DNA from 3 places in the Cupriavidus sp. HE11 genome. Region 2 is predicted to be linked to each of the others. Evidence: predicted binding sites of a transcription regulator. Region 2 holds the regulator's gene; each other region holds the start of a gene.
What was found. The regulator FNR, encoded in region 2, switches genes on or off when oxygen is low (the NO sensors DNR and NnrR bind a similar motif). The targets are predictions, from matches to a motif close to TTGATNNNNATCAA.

Region 1 (6,209 bases), 1.4 Mb from region 2:
CCCCAGATCCGTTCCATGCTGGCCGAATACCTGGCCACGTTCGGCATGGAGGCGGAGGGCGCGGAAGGCGGCTCAGCGATGCGCGCGGCAATGGGCCGGCAGGAATACGATCTCGTGATCCTGGACCTGTCGCTGCCCGGCGAGAACGGCCTGACGCTGTGCCGCGAGATCCGCGAGCAGAGCAACCTGCCCGTGATCATGCTGACCGCCCGTGCCGAGCTGGCAGACCGCGTGGTGGGCCTGGAGGTGGGTGCGGACGACTACGTGACCAAGCCGTTCGAAATGCGCGAGCTGGTGGCCCGCATCCACACCGTGCTGCGGCGCAGTCGCGGCGAGGTGCGACGCACGACGCCGGCCACGGCGGGGCACGAGATGCGCTTTGGCTGCTGGCGCCTGAATGCCACGTTGCGCCAGCTGGTCGATGCCGAAGAGACGGTGGTGCCGCTGTCCAACGCGGAATTCCGACTGCTGCTGACGTTCATCGAGAATCCGAACCGGGTGCTCGACCGCGAGATGCTGATCAACAATGCACGCGGCCGCGACCTGGACGTCTTCGACCGCAGCATCGACCTGCTGGTATCACGGCTGCGCCAGAAGCTGCGTGACGATCCGCGCGATTCGTCGCTGATCCGCACCGTGCGTGGCGAAGGATACGTCTTTACCGGCAACGTGGAGCACTGAAGGCATGGCTGCTGCGATCCCGCCGTCAACCGGCGGTGCTTCGGCGATGCGGCCCGAACCGCGCGCCGTGGAACCGGCCAGACGCCGCCGGTTCAACTCGATGTTCATGCGGTTGTTCTTTGTCATGACCGCCATCATGCTGGCCGTGCACGTGCTGGGCGTGACCGTGATCGAGAGCGTGTTTCCGCGCCCCGGATCGGAACGCTACATGGAGCGCATGCGCCGCGCGGCCTCCGATGCAGAGGCGGCTGGCCAGCTGCTGCCCAACGGGCCGCCCCCGCATCCGCTCGAAGGCGTCTTCATGCCCGACCGGCCGCCTGGCCCGCCGCCCGGCATGCGAGGCAATGAGCCGTTCGATTTCGATGGCCCGCCGCTGCGCCCCGAGGCCTTCGGCGAGCGCCCGCCATTCAGTCGCCCGCCCGGCCCGCCGAAGGGATTCCATATCCGTGGCATCTGGCCGCCGCACCTGGGCCTGATCTTCCAGCTTGCGGCCATCCTGATCGCGTCATGGGTGGGTGCCCGCCTGCTGGCGCGGCCGGTGCAGCAACTGGCCAGCGGCGCGAACCGCCTGGCGCAGGACGTGCACGCGCCGCCGCTGGACGAGGACACCGGCCCAGCCGAAGCCCGCGATGCCACGCACGCACTGAACCTGATGCAGCAGCGCATCCGCACCCAGCTGGCGCAGCAGTCGCGCTTTCTGGCAGCGGTATCGCACGACCTGCGCACGCCGCTGACGCGCATGAGCCTGCGCATCGAACGCATCGAGGACAACGACGTGCGCTATCGCCTGCGCCAGGATCTGGCCGAGATGAATGGCCTGATCGATGCCACGCTCTATTACCTGCGCGAGCGCGACGATGGCGCCGGCCCGCGCCAGCGCGTGGATGTGCTGGCGCTGCTACAGGCCGTGGTCGACGATGCCCAGGAGATCGGGCAGGACGTGCGCCTGTCTGGCGAAGCGGCACCGCTGCTGGCCTATCCGACCGAACTGCGTCGCGCCGTGGTCAACCTGGTGGAAAACGCGCATCGCTATGGCGGCGCCGCGCACATCATCCTGACCGACAGCCCCGAGCGCGTATCGATCGATGTCTGCGACAACGGCCCCGGCATTCCGCCGGCCGAACTGTCGCGCGTGCTTGAGCCGTTCTATCGCGTGGAATCGTCGCGCAGCCGCGCCACCGGCGGCGTGGGCATGGGCCTGTCGATTACCGCCGATATCGTGGCGCGCCACGGCGGTGACCTGAAGCTGTCCAACCGCGTCGAAGGCGGCCTGCGCGTCAGCATCACGCTGCCGCGCGCCTGACGCTGCGGCGGATACTGACGCCCTTGCTCAGGCGCGCTGCGGCAGGCCGCTCTTGCCGATCGGTGCCAGCTGCACGTACTGCGAGCCGCGCAGCCCGCGCGTGAAGTCCAGCGTGAAGTCGCCCACGTCGATACGGGCCTGCAGGGCACGCCGCAATTCGGTCGTGCCCGATCCCTTCATGCCCGCAGCCGATCGCGCCAGCCAGGCCGCGCCGATATAGCCGGCCAGCGTGGCGGGCGAGGGCGGCTCGTCGAGATACTGCTTCATGCGGGCCACGTGCTCCTTCACCACACGCAGCGTCGACTCCTGCGGACCCGGGGCAATCTGCGTCACGACCATGCCGCCCGCGTAGTTGGCACCGAGGATTTCGCGCGCCGACGACGGGCTGACCGCCGAGAGTCCCACCAGGAAGCCGTACCAGTTCTGCGCTGCCAGCGCGCGGCCCAGGCTGCCATAGGCCAGCGTGTCGCCTGCCACGATCACGGCGCCGGGCCGGGCGGCGGCAATACGTTTCGCGCTGTCGTCGAAGTTGCCGGTCAGCGCTACCGCGCGCGTCGAGATGTCTTTTTCCAGACGGGCCAGCCATGGCGTACCGGCGCCAAGCGTGCCCGCCGCAAAGTCGGGTGACACGGCCAGCGCGATGCCCGACAGTCCGTAGCTGCGCAACTGATGCACGGCGGCGTCCAGCTCGGCCTGGTAGTCGGCGCGCGTGAACCACACGTTGTCGGCCGCCATGGTCAGCCCCGACAGCGGCGCCACGATCTGCACCCCACGCCGCGTCAGGTCGGCAGAGCCTGCCAGCGTGGGCAGCAGGCTGTCACCGGGCCCGAACAGTACTTCCGCGCGTTCATTGTCGGCCAGCGCCACGGCCTGTGCGACGGCCGCGCGCGGGTTCGAAGCGTCGGCGTCGCGCACCACATGGACGATGCGCAGGCCGCCGTTGCTGGCCGGCGACGCATTGAAGGCATCGAACATCACCTTGGCGCCCGCCAGATAATCGCGCGCCTGATCGGCCTGCGGGCCCACGCGGTCTACCAGATGACCCACCACAAGCTGGCGGCGCAGCACCTGGCCGGCGGGCTGCGCAAACGCGGGCAGCACGGCGGCGGAAGTCAGGGCGCCAAGCATCTGCAAGGCGCGGCGGCGGCCCGGGAAAGCGGGCAGACACGCGAGGGTCGACTGCGGCGAGGCTGGGCGCATGGCAGTGGAAAGATCAAGTGGGACGGGATGTGCTTCGGAAAGCGAATACGGGCGGGACTTCGAGAGTCGGACCCGAGACTATCGGCCCTTCATGACGCTTCCGTGACTTTCACCAGACTTGAGGCCCCCCGTTGGCGGGGCTGGCAGGTGTAGGGTTGCCGTGATCTTGATGCGCATCAAGGTTGTTGCATCGGGCCAGGCATAGGATCGATCGTCATTCCGCCCACAAATCGAGTCTCCGCATGTCCGCCCCCATTCCAGACGTCGCCGGCACGGCTTTCGACCGCCGCGCGCTTGCCGATTTCCGCAGCCTGGCCGGCCGCATCGACGGCAACGGCCCCCGCTATACCTCGTATCCCACGGCCGACCGCTTCCACAACGAAGTTGGCGATGCCGGCTACCGGACCGCGCTGCAAGCCTGCCGCGCCGATTCGCCGGCCCCGCTGTCGCTGTATCTCCATATCCCGTTCTGCGAGAACATCTGCTACTACTGCGGCTGCAACAAGATCATCACCAAGGACCACAGCCGCAGCGCGCTATACGTCGATTACCTGTCGCGCGAGATGGCCATGGTCGCCGGACGCCTGGGCGAACGGCGCGCCGTGATGCAATCGCACTGGGGCGGCGGTACGCCGACCTTCCTCGATCCCGATGAAATGCGCCGTGTGATGGCAGCGCTGCACGAGCATTTCGTGCTGCTGCCCGAAGGCGAGCATTCGATCGAGATCGATCCGCGCCGCGTAACGGACGAGCGAATGGACCTGCTGGCCGAACTGGGCTTCAACCGGATCAGCCTGGGCGTGCAGGACTTCGATCCCGAGGTGCAGGAAGCCGTGCACCGGGTGCAGTCCTATGAAGAAACGCGCGCCGTGGTGCTGGCGGCGCGCCGCCTGGGCTTCCAGTCGGTCAGCGTCGACCTGATCTACGGATTGCCACACCAGACTACCGCACGCTTTGGCGAGACTATCGAAAAGGTGCTGGAACTGCGGCCGAACCGGCTGTCGGTCTACAGCTACGCGCATCTGCCGCACGTGTTCAAGCCGCAACGCCGTATCGATGCCGCAACACTGCCGCCGGCCGCCGAGAAGCTCGATATCCTGGTGTCGACCATCGAACGGCTGACTGCCGCCGGCTATGTCTACATCGGCATGGATCACTTTGCGCTGCCCGACGACGACCTGGCGGTGGCCCAGCGCGAAGGCCGCCTGCAACGCAATTTCCAGGGCTATGCCACGCATGCCGGCTATGACCAGATCGGGCTGGGGGTGTCGGCCATCGGCGCCGTGGCCGGGCACTATGTGCAGAACGCCCGCACCACGGACGAGTACTACGCTGCCATCGACGCAGGGCGCCTGCCGGTGGTGCGCGGCTTCGAGATGTCCGCAGACGATCATCTGCGCAAGGCCATCATCGGCGCGCTGATGTGCAATGGCACGCTCGATATTGCCGAGGTGGAACAGACGTACGGCATCGACTTTGCCGCCACCTTCGCGGCCGAACTGGCCGATCTGGACAAGCTGGCCGTCGATCACCTGGTGCGCCGAACGCCGGACCGCATCGACATCACCGAACTGGGTCGCCTGCTGGTACGCCGTGTGGCGATGGTGTTCGACCGCTACCTGCGTGACGATGCCGCGCGCCCGCAACCGGCGCCGAATGCCGCAAACGATGCCAGGGTGATACCGCTGGTACGCTATTCACGCGTGGTCTAGCGTCGCAGATTCGCCAGAAACTAAAAAGCCCGCGAATGTCTCGCGGGCTTTTTGCTGGGCCAAGGCCCGGTATCGGGCCTTGGCCTGGACTTCCTGCAAAGCTTATTTCGCTGCGTTGGCCATGTAGTCCGATGCGGCGATCACGTCTGCATCCGGGCCGGCGTAGCCACCCTTGGGCGGCATCACACCCTTGCCCTTGAGCGCGTAGTTGTGAACCACGTCCATGCCTTCCTTCAGGCGCGGGGCCCAGGCTGCCTTGTCGCCAAACTTCGGCGCACCAGCCACGCCAGCTGCGTGGCATGCGGCGCAAACCTGTTCGTAGACCTTCTTGCCGGTGTCCGCCGATGCCGCGGCTGGCGCGGCAGCCGGTGCGGCCGGTGCAGCGGCTGCCGGGGCGGGAGCCGCAGCTGCGGCGGGTGCCGGTGCTGCTGCCGGAGCTGCGGGCGCCTCCGGGGCCGAAGCCGCAGCCTGGGCGGTGGCGCCCTGGGCCGGGGCAGCCGGCTCGGGGAACTTGGCGCCGCCGGCATCGGCCATGTAGACCACGGCGCGTCCCAGTTCGTAGTCGCTGAGATCGTCCGGCGACGTGCCGGCGCGGGCAGGCATCGCGCCCTTGCCGTTCAGCACCGACTTCAGCAGGCCGTCAAAGCCCTGGCCGATACGGGCCGTCCAGTCGCCGGCCGTGCCGTACTTCGGCGCACCAGCCGCGCCCGTGGCGTGACACGCGGCGCAAACTTCCTTGTAGACCTGCTCGCCCGTCTTGAAGACGCGCGGGGCATTGGGGTCCTTGATCTCGAGTGACGCTACCGGCGCGATACGGCTGTTCACCGCTTCCACGCTCTGGGTGGAGCCGGCGCCCTCGCGGGTGCCATGTCCGACAAAATTGACCAGCAGGATGATGACGATAATCGGCACCAGAAAGGCGGCGATCACAACAGCGATAAGCTGCTTAGGGGTCTTGATTGGCGACTCGTGGTGGTCGTTTTGATGGACGTCACTCATACAGAACTCTCGATTTTGCGGGAAACCTATTGCACAGCACGTGGGGGCGGCTTGCTTGTCTGGCCCTGTCTTCGGGGATGAATCTGTCGGTCTTCGCGTCCGGGGCCGTCTCCTGCCCCGCTACGTCTCTGGTACGACGCAAATAGCTGCCGATTATAGACCCAAGACCCGGCCCACGGGGCCAAAAGCGACGGCTCAGAGACCTGTGAAAACCCGGGTTTCGCAGCCCCCGGCGCATCCCGCATGGACGGGCACCAACAAGTCGGGTATCCTATGCGACTTTCCGACGACGGCACTCGCTGTTGTCAACGCAG
Region 2 (6,209 bases):
AAATCGGCCAGCGCCTGTTCCTGAACTACTGCGCCCAGTGCCATGGTTCGGACGCCCGCGGCAGCCGCGGTTTCCCGAACCTGACCGACAACGACTGGCTCTATGGCGGTGACCCCGAAACGATCCAGCAGACGATCACGAAGGGCCGTAACGGCGTGATGCCGCCGTTTGCGGGCACGATCGATGCCAAGCTGGCCGGCGATACGGCGCAGTATGTGCGGTCGCTGTCGGGGCTCACATACGATCCGATCCGGGCGTCGCGCGGCGAAAGCACGTTCAAGTCGACCTGCGCGGCATGCCATGGCGCGAGCGGCAAGGGTAACCAGGCGCTTGGCGCGCCGAACCTGTCCGATAACGTCTGGCTGTACGGCAGTTCGGAAGGCGTGATCGTCGAGGCCATCCTGAAGGGGCACAACGGCCATATGCCGGCCCACGAGGAAATCCTGACACCCGAGCGCATCCGCATGCTGACTGCGTACGTGTGGGGCCTGTCGAACACCAGCACGAGTGCCGCGCCCACAGGGCAATGACAAACCGCTCTCCGGTCCGGACGGCATGCCGTCCGGCCGGGAGCATGAGGGCTGAATAATGAGCGCGCCCCTGGAATCTCCCCCCACTTCCCGCGAATCAAGCGAGGCCGCCTGGCGGCCCGCACCTCCACCCAAGTCGGCGGCCGACGCCACCGAGGAGGCGCTGTACGAAGTACGGCGCAAGATCTACCCGCGCTCGGTCACGGGTGCCTTCTCGAGCTGGCGGGTCTGGCTGGTCATCCTCACGCAACTGGTCTACTACGGTACGCCGTGGCTGCAATGGAACGATCGTCAGGCAGTGCTGTTCGATCTCGGTGCCCGCAAGTTCTATATCTTCGGACTGGTGCTGTGGCCCCAGGACGTGATCTACCTGGCGGTGCTGCTGGTCATCTCGGCGCTGGCGCTGTTTCTGTTCACGGCCATCGCAGGGCGGCTGTTTTGCGGCTACGCGTGTCCACAGACGGTCTACACCGAGATCTTCATGTGGATCGAGCGTCGTGTCGAAGGCGACCGCATTGCCCGCATCCGGCTGGACGGCGATCCGTGGAGCTTGCGCAAGATTCGTCTCAAGGCGACCAAGCACTCGCTGTGGATCCTGATCGCGCTGTGGACAGGCTTCACGTTCATCGGCTACTTCGCCCCGATCCGCGAACTGGGCGGCGAAGTCCTGCACTGGACGCTGGGCCCTTGGCAGGCGTTCTGGATGCTGTTCTATGCGTTTGCCACGTGGGGCAATGCCGGGTTCATGCGCGAGCAGGTGTGCAAGTACATGTGCCCGTATGCGCGCTTCCAGAGCGTAATGGTGGATCGCGATACGTATGTCGTGACCTACGACGTGGGTCGTGGCGAACCGCGCGGCAGCCGGTCGCGCAAGGTCGATCACCATGCGGCGGGCCTGGGCGACTGCGTGAACTGCAGCATCTGTGTGCAGGTATGCCCGACTGGCATCGATATCCGTGACGGGCTGCAGTACGAGTGCATCGGCTGCGGCGCGTGTATCGATGCCTGCGACCAGGTCATGGACAAGATGGAGTATCCGCGCGGACTGATCCGGTACACATCGGAAAACGCGATGCGCAAGAAGCTGTCGGCATCGGACGCGCGCAAGCGCTTGCTGCGTCCCCGCACGGTTGTCTACACGGCGATCTGGCTGGCGCTGACGGTGGGCTTTTTTGCGTCGCTGGCCATGCGTACGCCGCTCAAGGTCGACATCATTCGTGACCGTGGCGCGCTGGGGCGCGAAGTGGAAGGCCGCTGGATCGAGAACGTGTACCGGTTGCAGCTGATCAATGCGACCGAGGCACCAATGAAGTTCCACGTGCAGGCACAGAGCGCCGAGCTGAAAGGCCTGATCGTGGAGTACGACCACGGCGCGGAATCGCTGTCGCCCACCTCGAATCGCCTGCTGCCAATCCGCATTCGCGTGCCGATCGACGATGCGAAGCAGGGTACGCACAAGATCGAGGTGACAGTTACCGCCGAGACCGAAGCCGAGCGCAAGGTGGATATCCGGCAAAGCACGAGTTTCATCGTTCCTCGCAATCTGTGATGCTGTCACCGATGGTGAACCGGGACGGATGCCAATAGGAGAGCGCAATGACCCAACACCCCGCAAAGCCCTGGTACAGGGAACCATGGCCCTGGATTCTGATGAGTGGTCCGCTGCTGGCGATGGTCGGTTGCGGTATCACGATCTGGCTGGCGAACACCCATGCCGATGTGCCGGTGACCGACGCCACCCGCCATGGACTGGTAGTGGAGAAGGCAAGCGCCGATCGCGCTGAACAGACCGCGAGGCGCCCATGAGACTGCGCTGGCTGATGTGGGTGCTATGGCCGGCGTTTCTGATGGGCGGTGCGGCCACGGCGGTGGTGTTCTCGGTGGTAGATCCCGGAGATCTGAATTTCTTCGGACATCCGGTCGAGGCGTCGCGGCAGGCGATCTACACTGTGGGGTTTCTGGTAGCGTGGCTGTTCTGCGCGTTGTCCAGCGGGCTCACGCTGTACACGATGCCGGTGAAGCTTAGTGACACCGATGAACTCGAGTAGGCAATGCAGAATTGCACTGCAAAAGACAAAGGCCGCGCCGGAAGTGTTCCGGCGCGGCCTTTGGCGTGATGTTCCGTGCGGGTTCGGTCTGTCTCAGCAGGACCGGCTGTACACCTGCTTGATACCTGCCATATCGACGAGCTTCACATGTCGCTGACGAATCTGGATCAGGCCTGCTTCGGCAAAGCGCGAGAACAGGCGGCTGACGGTCTCGAGTTTCAGGCCCAGGTAGCTGCCGATTTCCTCGCGGCTCATGCGCAGAACGAACTCGGTGGACGAATAACCGCGTGCCGACAGACGCTCGGACATGTTCACGAGAAAAGCGGCCAGGCGCTCTTCGGCGCGCATCGAGCCCAGTGTGATCAGCATGACCTGGTCCTGCGAGATTTCCTTGCTCATCAGGCGCAGGAACTGGCCTTGCAGCGAGGGCAGGGTGCTGGAGAGCGATTGCAGGTCGTCATAGCGCACGACGCAGACTTCGGTGTCCTCCAGCGCGGTGGCGTCGGAAGCGTGCTGCATCTCGCTGAGGCCGTCGAGGCCAATGACTTCGCCGGGCAGGTGAAAACCGGTGATCTGGGTGCGCCCGTCTTCCATGGTGACGTGCGTCTTCAGTGTTCCGAAGCGAATGGCGTACACCGCGTTGAGCGGTTCGCCCATGCGGTAAAGCGTTTCGCCCTTGTGAACACGCACGCGTTCCTGCACGAGCGTGTCCATCTTCGCCAGGTCTTGTTGCGACATGCCCACGGGCAGGCAAAGCTGGCCCATGGCACATGTGGAACAACGGGGCGACATCTCGGTGACGGGGATGGAAGTCAACAATTGAAGTGCTCGTTATGAATGCGCTTGCAGCGAGGGCGCGATGCAGGCATTTTACAGCGTCATGTGACGCAGAAGCGAGGAACAGTTGCCATTTGGTGTGCTTTTAAGCGTTTTTCTGATGGCCTTGCTCGGTGGTATGCATTGCGCTGCCATGTGTGGAGGAATTGCTATTGCTGCGGAGCAGAAACACCCGCGGGATGTGGCAATTGTCTTGCATCGTTCCACGCGTCAATGGTGGACTGCGTTGTGCATCATGCATGCGGGGCGCATTACGACATACATGCTGCTTGGCGCGGTGATGGGTGCGGTGGGCGCGACGGTGTGGCGACAGGATTATCTGCCGCTGCAGCGCTGGCTCTATGCGGCGGGCAGCATGATGCTGGTGATCACGGGTCTGTGGTTGTTGCGTGGACGCGTGATGCGATCCGACTGGATCGAGCGTCTGGCGTCGCTGGCCGCAGTACACGTGGTTCAACGTGCACGTGCGATGGCCGGGCGACTGCCGATGCGGCTGCGCGGCAAGCAGCGCGCGGCACCGCTGGTGCGTCGATACGGGATGGGCCTGGCATGGGGGCTCGTACCGTGTGGAATGGTCTATGGTGCACTTGCGCTGGCGCTGCTGGCTGGCAACGCGGTATCGGGTGCGCTGGTGATGGGGGCGTTCGGTCTGGGCACGCTGCCGAACCTGCTGGTGATCTCGGGGTTGTCGGGATACCTGCGGCAACTCTCCCGCAAGCCCGCGGTGCGCGTGGCGTCGGGCCTGGTGGTGATCGGATTTGGCGTGCTGGGGGTGGCCCGGGCAATATGGCTGCCGGATACCCTGGCCCAACACGGCTTTTGCGTGGTGTTCTGAATCGGCCACAGCGGCGGGTTGCGGGCGGGGCCGGGAATGCCATACAATCCCGAGAACCACGGTATCGCGCCGCACCATGCTCGGGGCGCCGCTGGGGCCGCATCCCTGATCTGGGGAGCGTGCCCAGGGTTTCTGGCCACCCCGGTGCGCCGGAAACGTCTCCACAGTCCATCCGGTTCAAAAGATCTGGTTAAAAGGCCGGCTGCGGTTGGGAAGATGGCGCCGGTCAGGGCGGGGTTGCCTGAGCCGATATCGTCTTGTTTCTTGCCGTCTTGGCCATCCGGTGGCCCTGGCGAATGTCCGCCCCGAAGGGAGAAGGCGCGACGCAAGAGGTCCGTTGACTGGTGAAACTGGCCAGCGCCGGACGATCTCCTGCCGGATCGACCCGGCAATTCGATGCAAAAGAACGAGGTGCGCACGGCTGCGCTGCATTAGCGGGCGAGCTGGCTGCGCGATGAAATGGCGGTGGCTTCGGCCTCGCTGTATCTGCAATCTCCAGTGCCCCGGGATTCGTCCGGGGGCAGGTGCAAAGACAGGCTGCACGCAATCACATGAATACCCAAGAGGCGAAGATCGTCCTCGAGACCGCGCTGATCTGTGCGCAGGAACCGCTGCGCGTTGGCGATCTGCGACGGTTGTTTGCCGACGACGTCGGCGCCGACACGATCCGGGTGCTGCTCGAGGAACTGCGGCAGGACTGGCAGCCGCGCGGGGTGGAACTCGTGGCGCTGGCCAGCGGCTGGCGTTTCCAGAGTCGCCCCGAGATGCGGGAGTTCCTTGACCGGCTGAATCCGGAAAAGCCGCCGAAGTACTCGCGCGCCGTCATGGAAACCCTGGCGATCATTGCGTATCGCCAGCCTGTCACCCGTGGCGATATCGAGGAAATCCGGGGCGTGACGGTCAGCACGGAAGTGGTCAAGAAACTCGAGGACCGCAGCTGGATCGAAGTCATCGGCCACCGCGATGTGCCGGGGCGCCCGGCGCTGTACGCAACGACCAAGGCGTTCCTGGATGACCTCGGCTTGCGTTCGCTGGACGAACTGCCGCCGCTGGAAGACGCCCAGGCGCAGGCGCAAGCCGCGCTGCTGGAGCAGCAGGCTATTGATTTTGAAGAAATCGCCACGGCCAACCCACCGGCTGGCGACGAAGAGGCCTTTGCGGAGTCGGCCGCCGTGCAAGCTGAAGCCTCCGTGCCTGCAGAGGCCGGGGCGACGCCCGCGGCGGTGGGCGCGGCTGAAGCCAGCGAAACGGCAGGCCTGGCCGAAGCCGGCGAAGGCGCCACGCAGGAAGCGCGCGCCGACACGGAATCGGCGCAGCACGAAGAAGGGGACGTTGCCCCCAGCGAGGAACTCGCCGACGGCGATGCCTCCGAAGACGATATCAGCACCGCCCGGATGCCTGTAGAAGACGGGCAGGACGACGCGCCGGTGGCTCATGCCAACGGCTTCCACATGGACACCGGGGCGCCCGAAGCGGCGCCCGCCGAGCCTGCGGACCTGAATGACGAGACGCCATTCCCGACCGAGGACGACGACGAGCGTGTGTCCAACTGAACAACATGCAACATCGATAGTGAATACTTTGTCTGATTCCGCTGAGCAAGACGTCCGCCAGCCGGACGTGCCGGGTGACACCGGCGCCCCCGATACGGGAAATGACGCCGACGGCGCGCCGCGCCGCAAGGGGCTCCGCCGCGGTTTGCGCAATCTGGTGGCTTCGCGCCGCCAGGCCGCGCAGGATCGGGACGCGGGTCGCGCGGAAGGCGATGCTCCGGCACCGGCCGAGGCTGGCGACACCGCCCAGCCCGCCGCGCCGCGTGGCCGTGGCCGCCGCAAGCCGGCGCCCGCCGCCGATGCCGGTGCACCGGAGGCGCAGCAGGCCGATGGCGGCGAGCCACAGGCCCAGGCTGGCCAGCGCAAGCGCCGCCAGCAACCGCAGCGCAAGGCCGCATTGGTCGAC
Region 3 (6,209 bases), on a different replicon from region 2:
ATCAGCCATGGCCTGTCATCAGTTGGGTGCGTGCCGCTTCGGTCCGGACCACTTCGTCGGTCGGGATGTAGTAGTCGCGCTTGTAGTTGAAGGTATGGATGATTGCCGAGATGATCGTGGCCGCGAACGATGCTGCCGCGAGCCACCAGATGTGCCAGATCAGCGCGAAGCCCATCAGCGTGCACAGGCCCGCCAGCACGATGCCCGCCGCCGTGTTCTTCGGCATGTGGATCGGGATGAAGCCCTCCATCGGCCGCTTGTAGCCGTACTGCTTCATCTGCCACCAGGCATCGGTGTCATGCACCATTGGCGTGAAGGCGAAGTTGTACTGCGGCGGCGGCGACGATGTGGACCACTCCAGCGTGCGGCCGTCCCAGGGGTCGCCGGTGGTGTCGCGCAGTTCCTCGCGGCGTTTGAAGCTGACCACGAGCTGGATGATGAAGCAGGCAATGCCGCACGCAATCAGGAACGCGCCGAATGCGGCGATCAGGAACCAGATCTGCAGTGACGGATCGTCGAAATGGTTCACCCGCCGGGTCACGCCGAGCAGGCCCAGCCAGTACAGCGGCATGAACGCGAAGTAGAAGCCGGTGAGCCAGAACCAGAACGAAGCCTTGCCCCACGACGCCACCAGCCGGTAGCCGAACGCCTTCGGAAACCAGTAGTAGATGCCCGCCATCAGTCCGAACAGCACCCCGCCGATGATCACGTTGTGGAAGTGGGCGATCAGGAACAGGCTGTTGTGCAGCACGAAGTCGGCCGGCGGCACCGCCAGCAGCACGCCCGTCATGCCGCCGATCACGAATGTCACCATGAAGCCCACCGTCCACAGCATGGGCGCCTCGAACTTGATCTTGCCGTGGTACATCGTGAACAGCCAGTTGAAGATCTTTGCCCCGGTAGGTATCGAGATGATCATCGTGGTGATCCCGAAGAACGAGTTCACGCTGGCGCCGGAGCCCATGGTGAAGAAGTGGTGCAGCCACACCAGGTACGACAGCACGGTAATCACCACGGTGGCATACACCATCGACGCGTAGCCGAACAGGCGCTTGCGGCAAAAGGTGGCGGTGACCTCCGAATAGATGCCGAACACCGGCAGCACCAGGATGTAGACCTCGGGGTGGCCCCAGATCCAGATCAGGTTCACGTAGAGCATGGCGCTGCCGCCCTGGTCCGCCGTGAAGAAGTTGGTGCCGACGTAGCGATCCATCGACAGCAGGGCCAGGGCAGCGGTCAGCACCGGGAACGCGGCGATGATCAGCACGTTGGTGCACAGCGACGTCCAGGTGAAGATCGGCATGCGCATCAGCGTCATGCCTGGCGCGCGCATCTTGACGATGGTGACGAGCAGGTTGATCCCGGATAACAATGTCCCCACCCCGGCCACCTGCAACGCCCATATGTAGTAGTCGACACCTACGTCCGGACTGTGCAGGATGCCCGACAGCGGCGGATACGCGAGCCAGCCCGTGCGTGCGAATTCGCCCACGAACAGCGACATCATCACCAGGATGGCGCCGCCGGTCGTCATCCAGAAGCTGAAGTTGTTCAGGAACGGAAAGGCCACGTCGCGTGCGCCGATCTGCAGCGGCACCACGAAGTTCATCAGCCCCGTGACCAGCGGCATGGCCACGAAGAAGATCATGATCACGCCGTGTGCCGTGAAGATCTGGTCATAGTGGTGCGGGGGCAGGTAGCCGAGGTTGTCGCCGAACGCGACGGCCTGCTGCAATCGCATCATCACCGCATCGGCAAAGCCGCGCAGCAGCATCACGATGCCCAGCACGATATACATGATGCCGATCTTCTTGTGGTCGATGCTGGTGAACCACTCGTGCCACAGATAGCCCCAGACGCGGAAGTAGGTCAGCAATGCCACCAGGGCGATGCCGCCCAGGATGACGACGGCGAAGGTGCCGATGAGGATGGGCTCGTGCAGTGGGATGGACTCCCACGACAGCCGGCCAAAGATCATGTTGGCGAGTTCTGAGCGCTCGGGCATGTTGTCACCTGGGCCTGTATTGACCAATGCTGGCCAATGATGATTGGCGAAATCGGATTCGTGAAGGGGGTGGACCCGTGTTGCGCGTCAGCGCAACACCTGCCTGGCGTCGTTGGGCGCGGCATCCGGCGCGAACACCGGCGCCACGTCCGGTGTGTTGCTCGCGGTGCAGATTTCCGCGGACGGGTCGAACCTGGCACGGTTGCGATTCTGGTTCTGTGCCATGGTGTCCGCCATGCATGTCCCGCCCTCCACGCAGCGGTTCAGGATCAGCTTGTAGAGGTTGGGCTCGACGCTGGCATAGCGCTGCACCGGGTCGCTCTCGCTGGGCTTGGCCAGCTTCAGGTATGCGTCTTTCGACAGCGGCGTGCCCGAGGATTTCGCCTGCTGCACCCAGCGGTCGAAGTCCTCGTTCGACATGCCGTGGAACTTGAAGCGCATGTGCGAGAAGCCCGCGCCGCTGTAGTTGGCCGACATGCCCTCGTAGACGCCGGGCTTGTTGATCACCGCGTGCAACTGGGTCTGCATGCCCGGCATCGCGTAGACCATGCCGGCCAGCGATGGCACGAAGAACGTGTTCATGACCGACGTGGCGGTGATCCGGAACGCGATGGGCCGGTCAACCGGCGCAGCCAGTTCGTTGACCGTGGCAATGCCTTGTTCGGGATACAGGAACAGCCACTTCCAGTCCATCGCCACCACTTCCACGGTCAGCGGTTTCACCTCGGCCGGTACCGGGCGGCGTTCGTCGATGCGGGTCAGCGGACGGTAGGGGTCAAGCTGGTGGGTGCTGACCCAGGTCACCGCACCCAGCGCGATGATGATCAGCAGCGGCGCGGCCCAGATCGCCAGTTCCAGCACCGTGGAATGGTCCCACTCCGGGTTGTAGGGCGCGTCCTTGGCGCTTTCGCGATAGCGCCACGCAAACAGCAGTGTCAGGCATATCACCGGCACGATGATCAGCAGCATCAGGCAGGTGGCGATGATGATCAGGTCACGCTGCCGCACGGCCATGTCGCCGGAGGGCGACAGCAGCACCGCGTTGCTACATCCCGCAAGGCCCAGAAGCATGGCGATTGCGGCACTTCGCAAAAGAATCTTTCCCGTCACATGAAACGTCGGCACTGCAGCTTCGAAGCGTGGCATGGTGTTGGAAGTGGCGTTTGATTAACGTCGACGGCTGACTGACGCCGCAATCTTTCGATTTCCAATGGCAGTTTAGGCGCTATTCTTGTTACTGCGGGACTTTAAGTGCAGTACGACATTCCTTCCGCACTCGATGGAGACTCCACGATGGCCAGTCTGTCCCACCAGCATCGCGCGTCGCCGACTGCACCTCCGGCGCCCGGCCACCATGAGGTGGCACCAGCCGAAATTGCCACTGGCGTGGTGATCGGCAGGGCTTCCGAGTACTTCGATTTCTTCACGTACGGCATCGCCTCGGTCCTGGTCTTTCCCACGGTCTACTTCCCGTTTGCCAGCGAACTGGCCGGGCTGCTCTACAGCTTCACGATCTTCTCGTTCGCGTTTATCGGACGCCCGTTTGGAACGGCGCTGTTCATGCGCGTGCAGCGTCGCTGGGGGCGTGGCATCAAGCTGACGGCATCGCTGTTCCTGCTGGGCACGGCCACGGTGGGCATCGCGTTCCTGCCTGCGTACGCCTCGATTGGCAGTACGGCGATCTATCTGTTGGCGCTGTTCCGCTTCCTGCAGGGCATTGCGTTCGGCGGATCGTGGGACGGGCTGCCGTCGCTGCTGGCGCTTAACGCCCCCGAGCAGAAACGCGGCTGGTACGCGATGGTGGGGCAGCTTGGCGCGCCGACCGGCTTTCTGGTGGCGGGTGCGCTGTTCCTGTTCCTGTATGTCAGCCTGACCCCGGCGGAATTCATCGACTGGGGCTGGCGCTATCCGTTCTACGTGGCCTTTGCCATCAACGTGGTGGCGCTGTTCGCGCGGCTGCGGCTGGTGGTTACTCACGAGTACACGCGGCTGCTGGAGGAGGATGAACTGGAGCCGATCAGCACGCTGCAGATGGTGAATGCGCAGGGCTTCAACATCTTCCTTGGCGCTTTTGCATCGCTGGCAAGCTATGCGCTGTTCCACCTGGTCACGGTGTTTCCGCTGTCCTGGGTCAGCCTGCACAAGACGCAGGAGATCAGTGACGTGCTGGCGATCCAGATCGTCGGCGCGGCCATTGCGTTCATTGGCACGCTGATCTCGGGCTGGCTGGCCGACCGTATCGGCCGGCGCACCACGCTGGCGACGATGGCGGTGCTGATCGGCCTGTTCAGCCTGGCTGCGCCGTGGCTGCTGGACGGCGGCGCGTCGGGCCAGGACACGTTCATCCTGGTGGGATTCGGCCTGCTGGGCCTGTCGTACGGGCAGGCGGCCGGCGTGGTCACGTCCAATTTCGACACCAAGTTCCGCTACACCGGTGCAGCGCTGACCACGGACTTCGGCTGGCTGTTCGGCGCGGCATTCGCGCCGCTGGTAGCGCTGGGGCTGTCGTCGCTGTTCGGCCTGGTGGCCGTTACGCTGTACCTGCTGTCGGGGGTCGTGGGCACACTGATTGCGCTGCGGATCAATCGCGCGCTGGGGACGCCCGACGACGTTTGAATTCGCTCAGCGCGAAGTCGACAAAGGCGCGTGCCGCGGCTGTGCGGTACGCGCCTTTTCTTTGCAGCAGCGCCGCATGGCGTGGCGGCAGCGGGCGCTCCAGCTTCAGGACGCGCAGGTCGGTCTGGCCGGCGGCGATGGCCGCGGGCAACACCGTGGCGTGGCGGCCGCTGCGTACGGCATCCAGCACCGCGCTCACCGAGTTGGCTTCGAACGTGATGCGCGGCTCGATGCCCAGGCCGCCGAAATAGCGCGCGATGTAGCCGCGCGTGGCAAATTCCCGCGTCAGCATTGCCATCGACTCACCGGCCAGTGCCGCCGCGCCCAATGCGGTGCGGCGCCGCGCCAGCGTGTGCGATGCGCCCACCATGTAGGCCAGCGGTTCCTCGATCAGCGGCGTGGCTTCCAGGTCCGGCAGGTGGATGTCGTCGAAGGCGATGCCGATGTCGATGTCGTCGTCGGCCAGCAGCGGCTCCACGCGCTCCTGCGGCATTTCGCGCAGGCTGAGCGTGATGTTCGGATACTTCGCGTTGAACGCCACGATCAGCGGTGCCACCAGGTAGGGCGTGAACGTCGGCGTCATGGCGAGCCGCAGGTTGCCGCGCGTGAGTTCGCCTACGTCATGGATGGCCCGCTGTCCGGCCTCCAGGTCCTGCAGCGCGCGACGCGCATGCACGTAGTAGGCGTGGCCCGCGTCGGTCAGCCGCACCGAGCGGCCGCTGCGGTCGAACAGCGGTGCGCCAAGCGTGTCTTCGAGCTGCCGGATCTGTTGCGACAGCGTGGGTTGCGAGACGTGCAGCGTCTCGGCGGCGCGCGTGAAGTTGCCGGCGTCGGCAACGGCCAGGAAGTAGCGAACGTGGCGCAGCAGCATGGAGTGGGTCAGCTATTGGTGTTGCCAATGGTTGGCATAATAATCCCGTCTTTGACCAATGGCGCGAGGTTCGACATGCTATCGGTTCAAATGGGGGGATTACCGTGAAAGACCTGATTCAAGGCATTCTCAAATTCCAGCGCGAGGAATTTCCGAAGCTTTCCGCGCTGTTCCAGGAACTGGCTACGCAGCAGAGTCCGAGCACGCTGTTCATTGCCTGTTCCGACAGCCGTGTGGAGCCCGCGCTGTTGACCCAGAGCGAGCCGGGCAAGCTGTTCGTGATCCGCAACGCCGGCAATATCGTGCCGGCCTATGCCGTGCAGCCAGGTGGCGTATCGGCCAGTGTCGAGTATGCGGTGGCCGGTCTCAAGGTGCGCGATATCGTGATCTGCGGCCATTCGAATTGCGGGGCGATGACGGCGGTAGCCATGTGCCAGTGCCTGGACCACATGCCATCGGTGGCGGAATGGCTCGAACATGCCAGCGGCGCCCGCAAGATCAGCCTGGCACGGCCCCATGCGTCGGATCGCGAGCGCGTGGACGACATGGTGCGCCAGAACGTGATCGAGCAGCTGGCCCATCTGCGCACCCATCCGTGCGTGGCCCAGGCGCTGGCGGAGCGGCGCATCGCGCTGCACGGCTGGTACTACGACATCGGCACCGGTGCAATCGACGCGCTGGACGGCAAGTCTGGCCGCTTCGTGCCGCTGGCCGAGC

Region 1: hemN (oxygen-independent coproporphyrinogen III oxidase) is a predicted target of FNR. The motif match lies at 3,351-3,364, and genes of this name have one in related genera.
Region 3: cyoA (ubiquinol oxidase subunit II) is a predicted target of FNR. The motif match lies at 3,169-3,182, and genes of this name have one in related genera.

The regions. Positions count from the first base shown of each region.
Region 1 covers NZ_CP184464.1:1,787,092-1,793,300, reverse strand. Annotated here, with positions in the region: gene ACOABP_RS08415 (response regulator) at 1-681, shown strand, start outside; gene ACOABP_RS08410 (ATP-binding protein) at 686-1,984, shown strand; gene ACOABP_RS08405 (ABC transporter substrate-binding protein) at 2,012-3,184, opposite strand; gene hemN (oxygen-independent coproporphyrinogen III oxidase) at 3,427-4,896, shown strand; gene ACOABP_RS08395 (c-type cytochrome) at 4,999-5,895, opposite strand.
Region 2 covers NZ_CP184464.1:394,932-401,140, reverse strand. Annotated here, with positions in the region: gene ccoP (cytochrome-c oxidase, cbb3-type subunit III) at 1-530, shown strand, start outside; gene ccoG (cytochrome c oxidase accessory protein CcoG) at 589-2,079, shown strand; gene ACOABP_RS01870 (hypothetical protein) at 2,127-2,336, shown strand; gene ACOABP_RS01865 (hypothetical protein) at 2,333-2,578, shown strand; gene fnr (fumarate/nitrate reduction transcriptional regulator Fnr) at 2,672-3,397, opposite strand; gene ACOABP_RS01855 (sulfite exporter TauE/SafE family protein) at 3,483-4,250, shown strand; gene scpB (SMC-Scp complex subunit ScpB) at 4,802-5,803, shown strand; gene rluB (23S rRNA pseudouridine(2605) synthase RluB) at 5,832-6,209, shown strand, end outside.
Region 3 covers NZ_CP184465.1:1,240,581-1,246,789, reverse strand. Annotated here, with positions in the region: gene cyoC (cytochrome o ubiquinol oxidase subunit III) at 1-9, opposite strand, end outside; gene cyoB (cytochrome o ubiquinol oxidase subunit I) at 2-2,005, opposite strand; gene cyoA (ubiquinol oxidase subunit II) at 2,093-3,151, opposite strand; gene ACOABP_RS22910 (MFS transporter) at 3,299-4,621, shown strand; gene cynR (transcriptional regulator CynR) at 4,587-5,492, opposite strand; gene ACOABP_RS22900 (carbonic anhydrase) at 5,597-6,209, shown strand, end outside.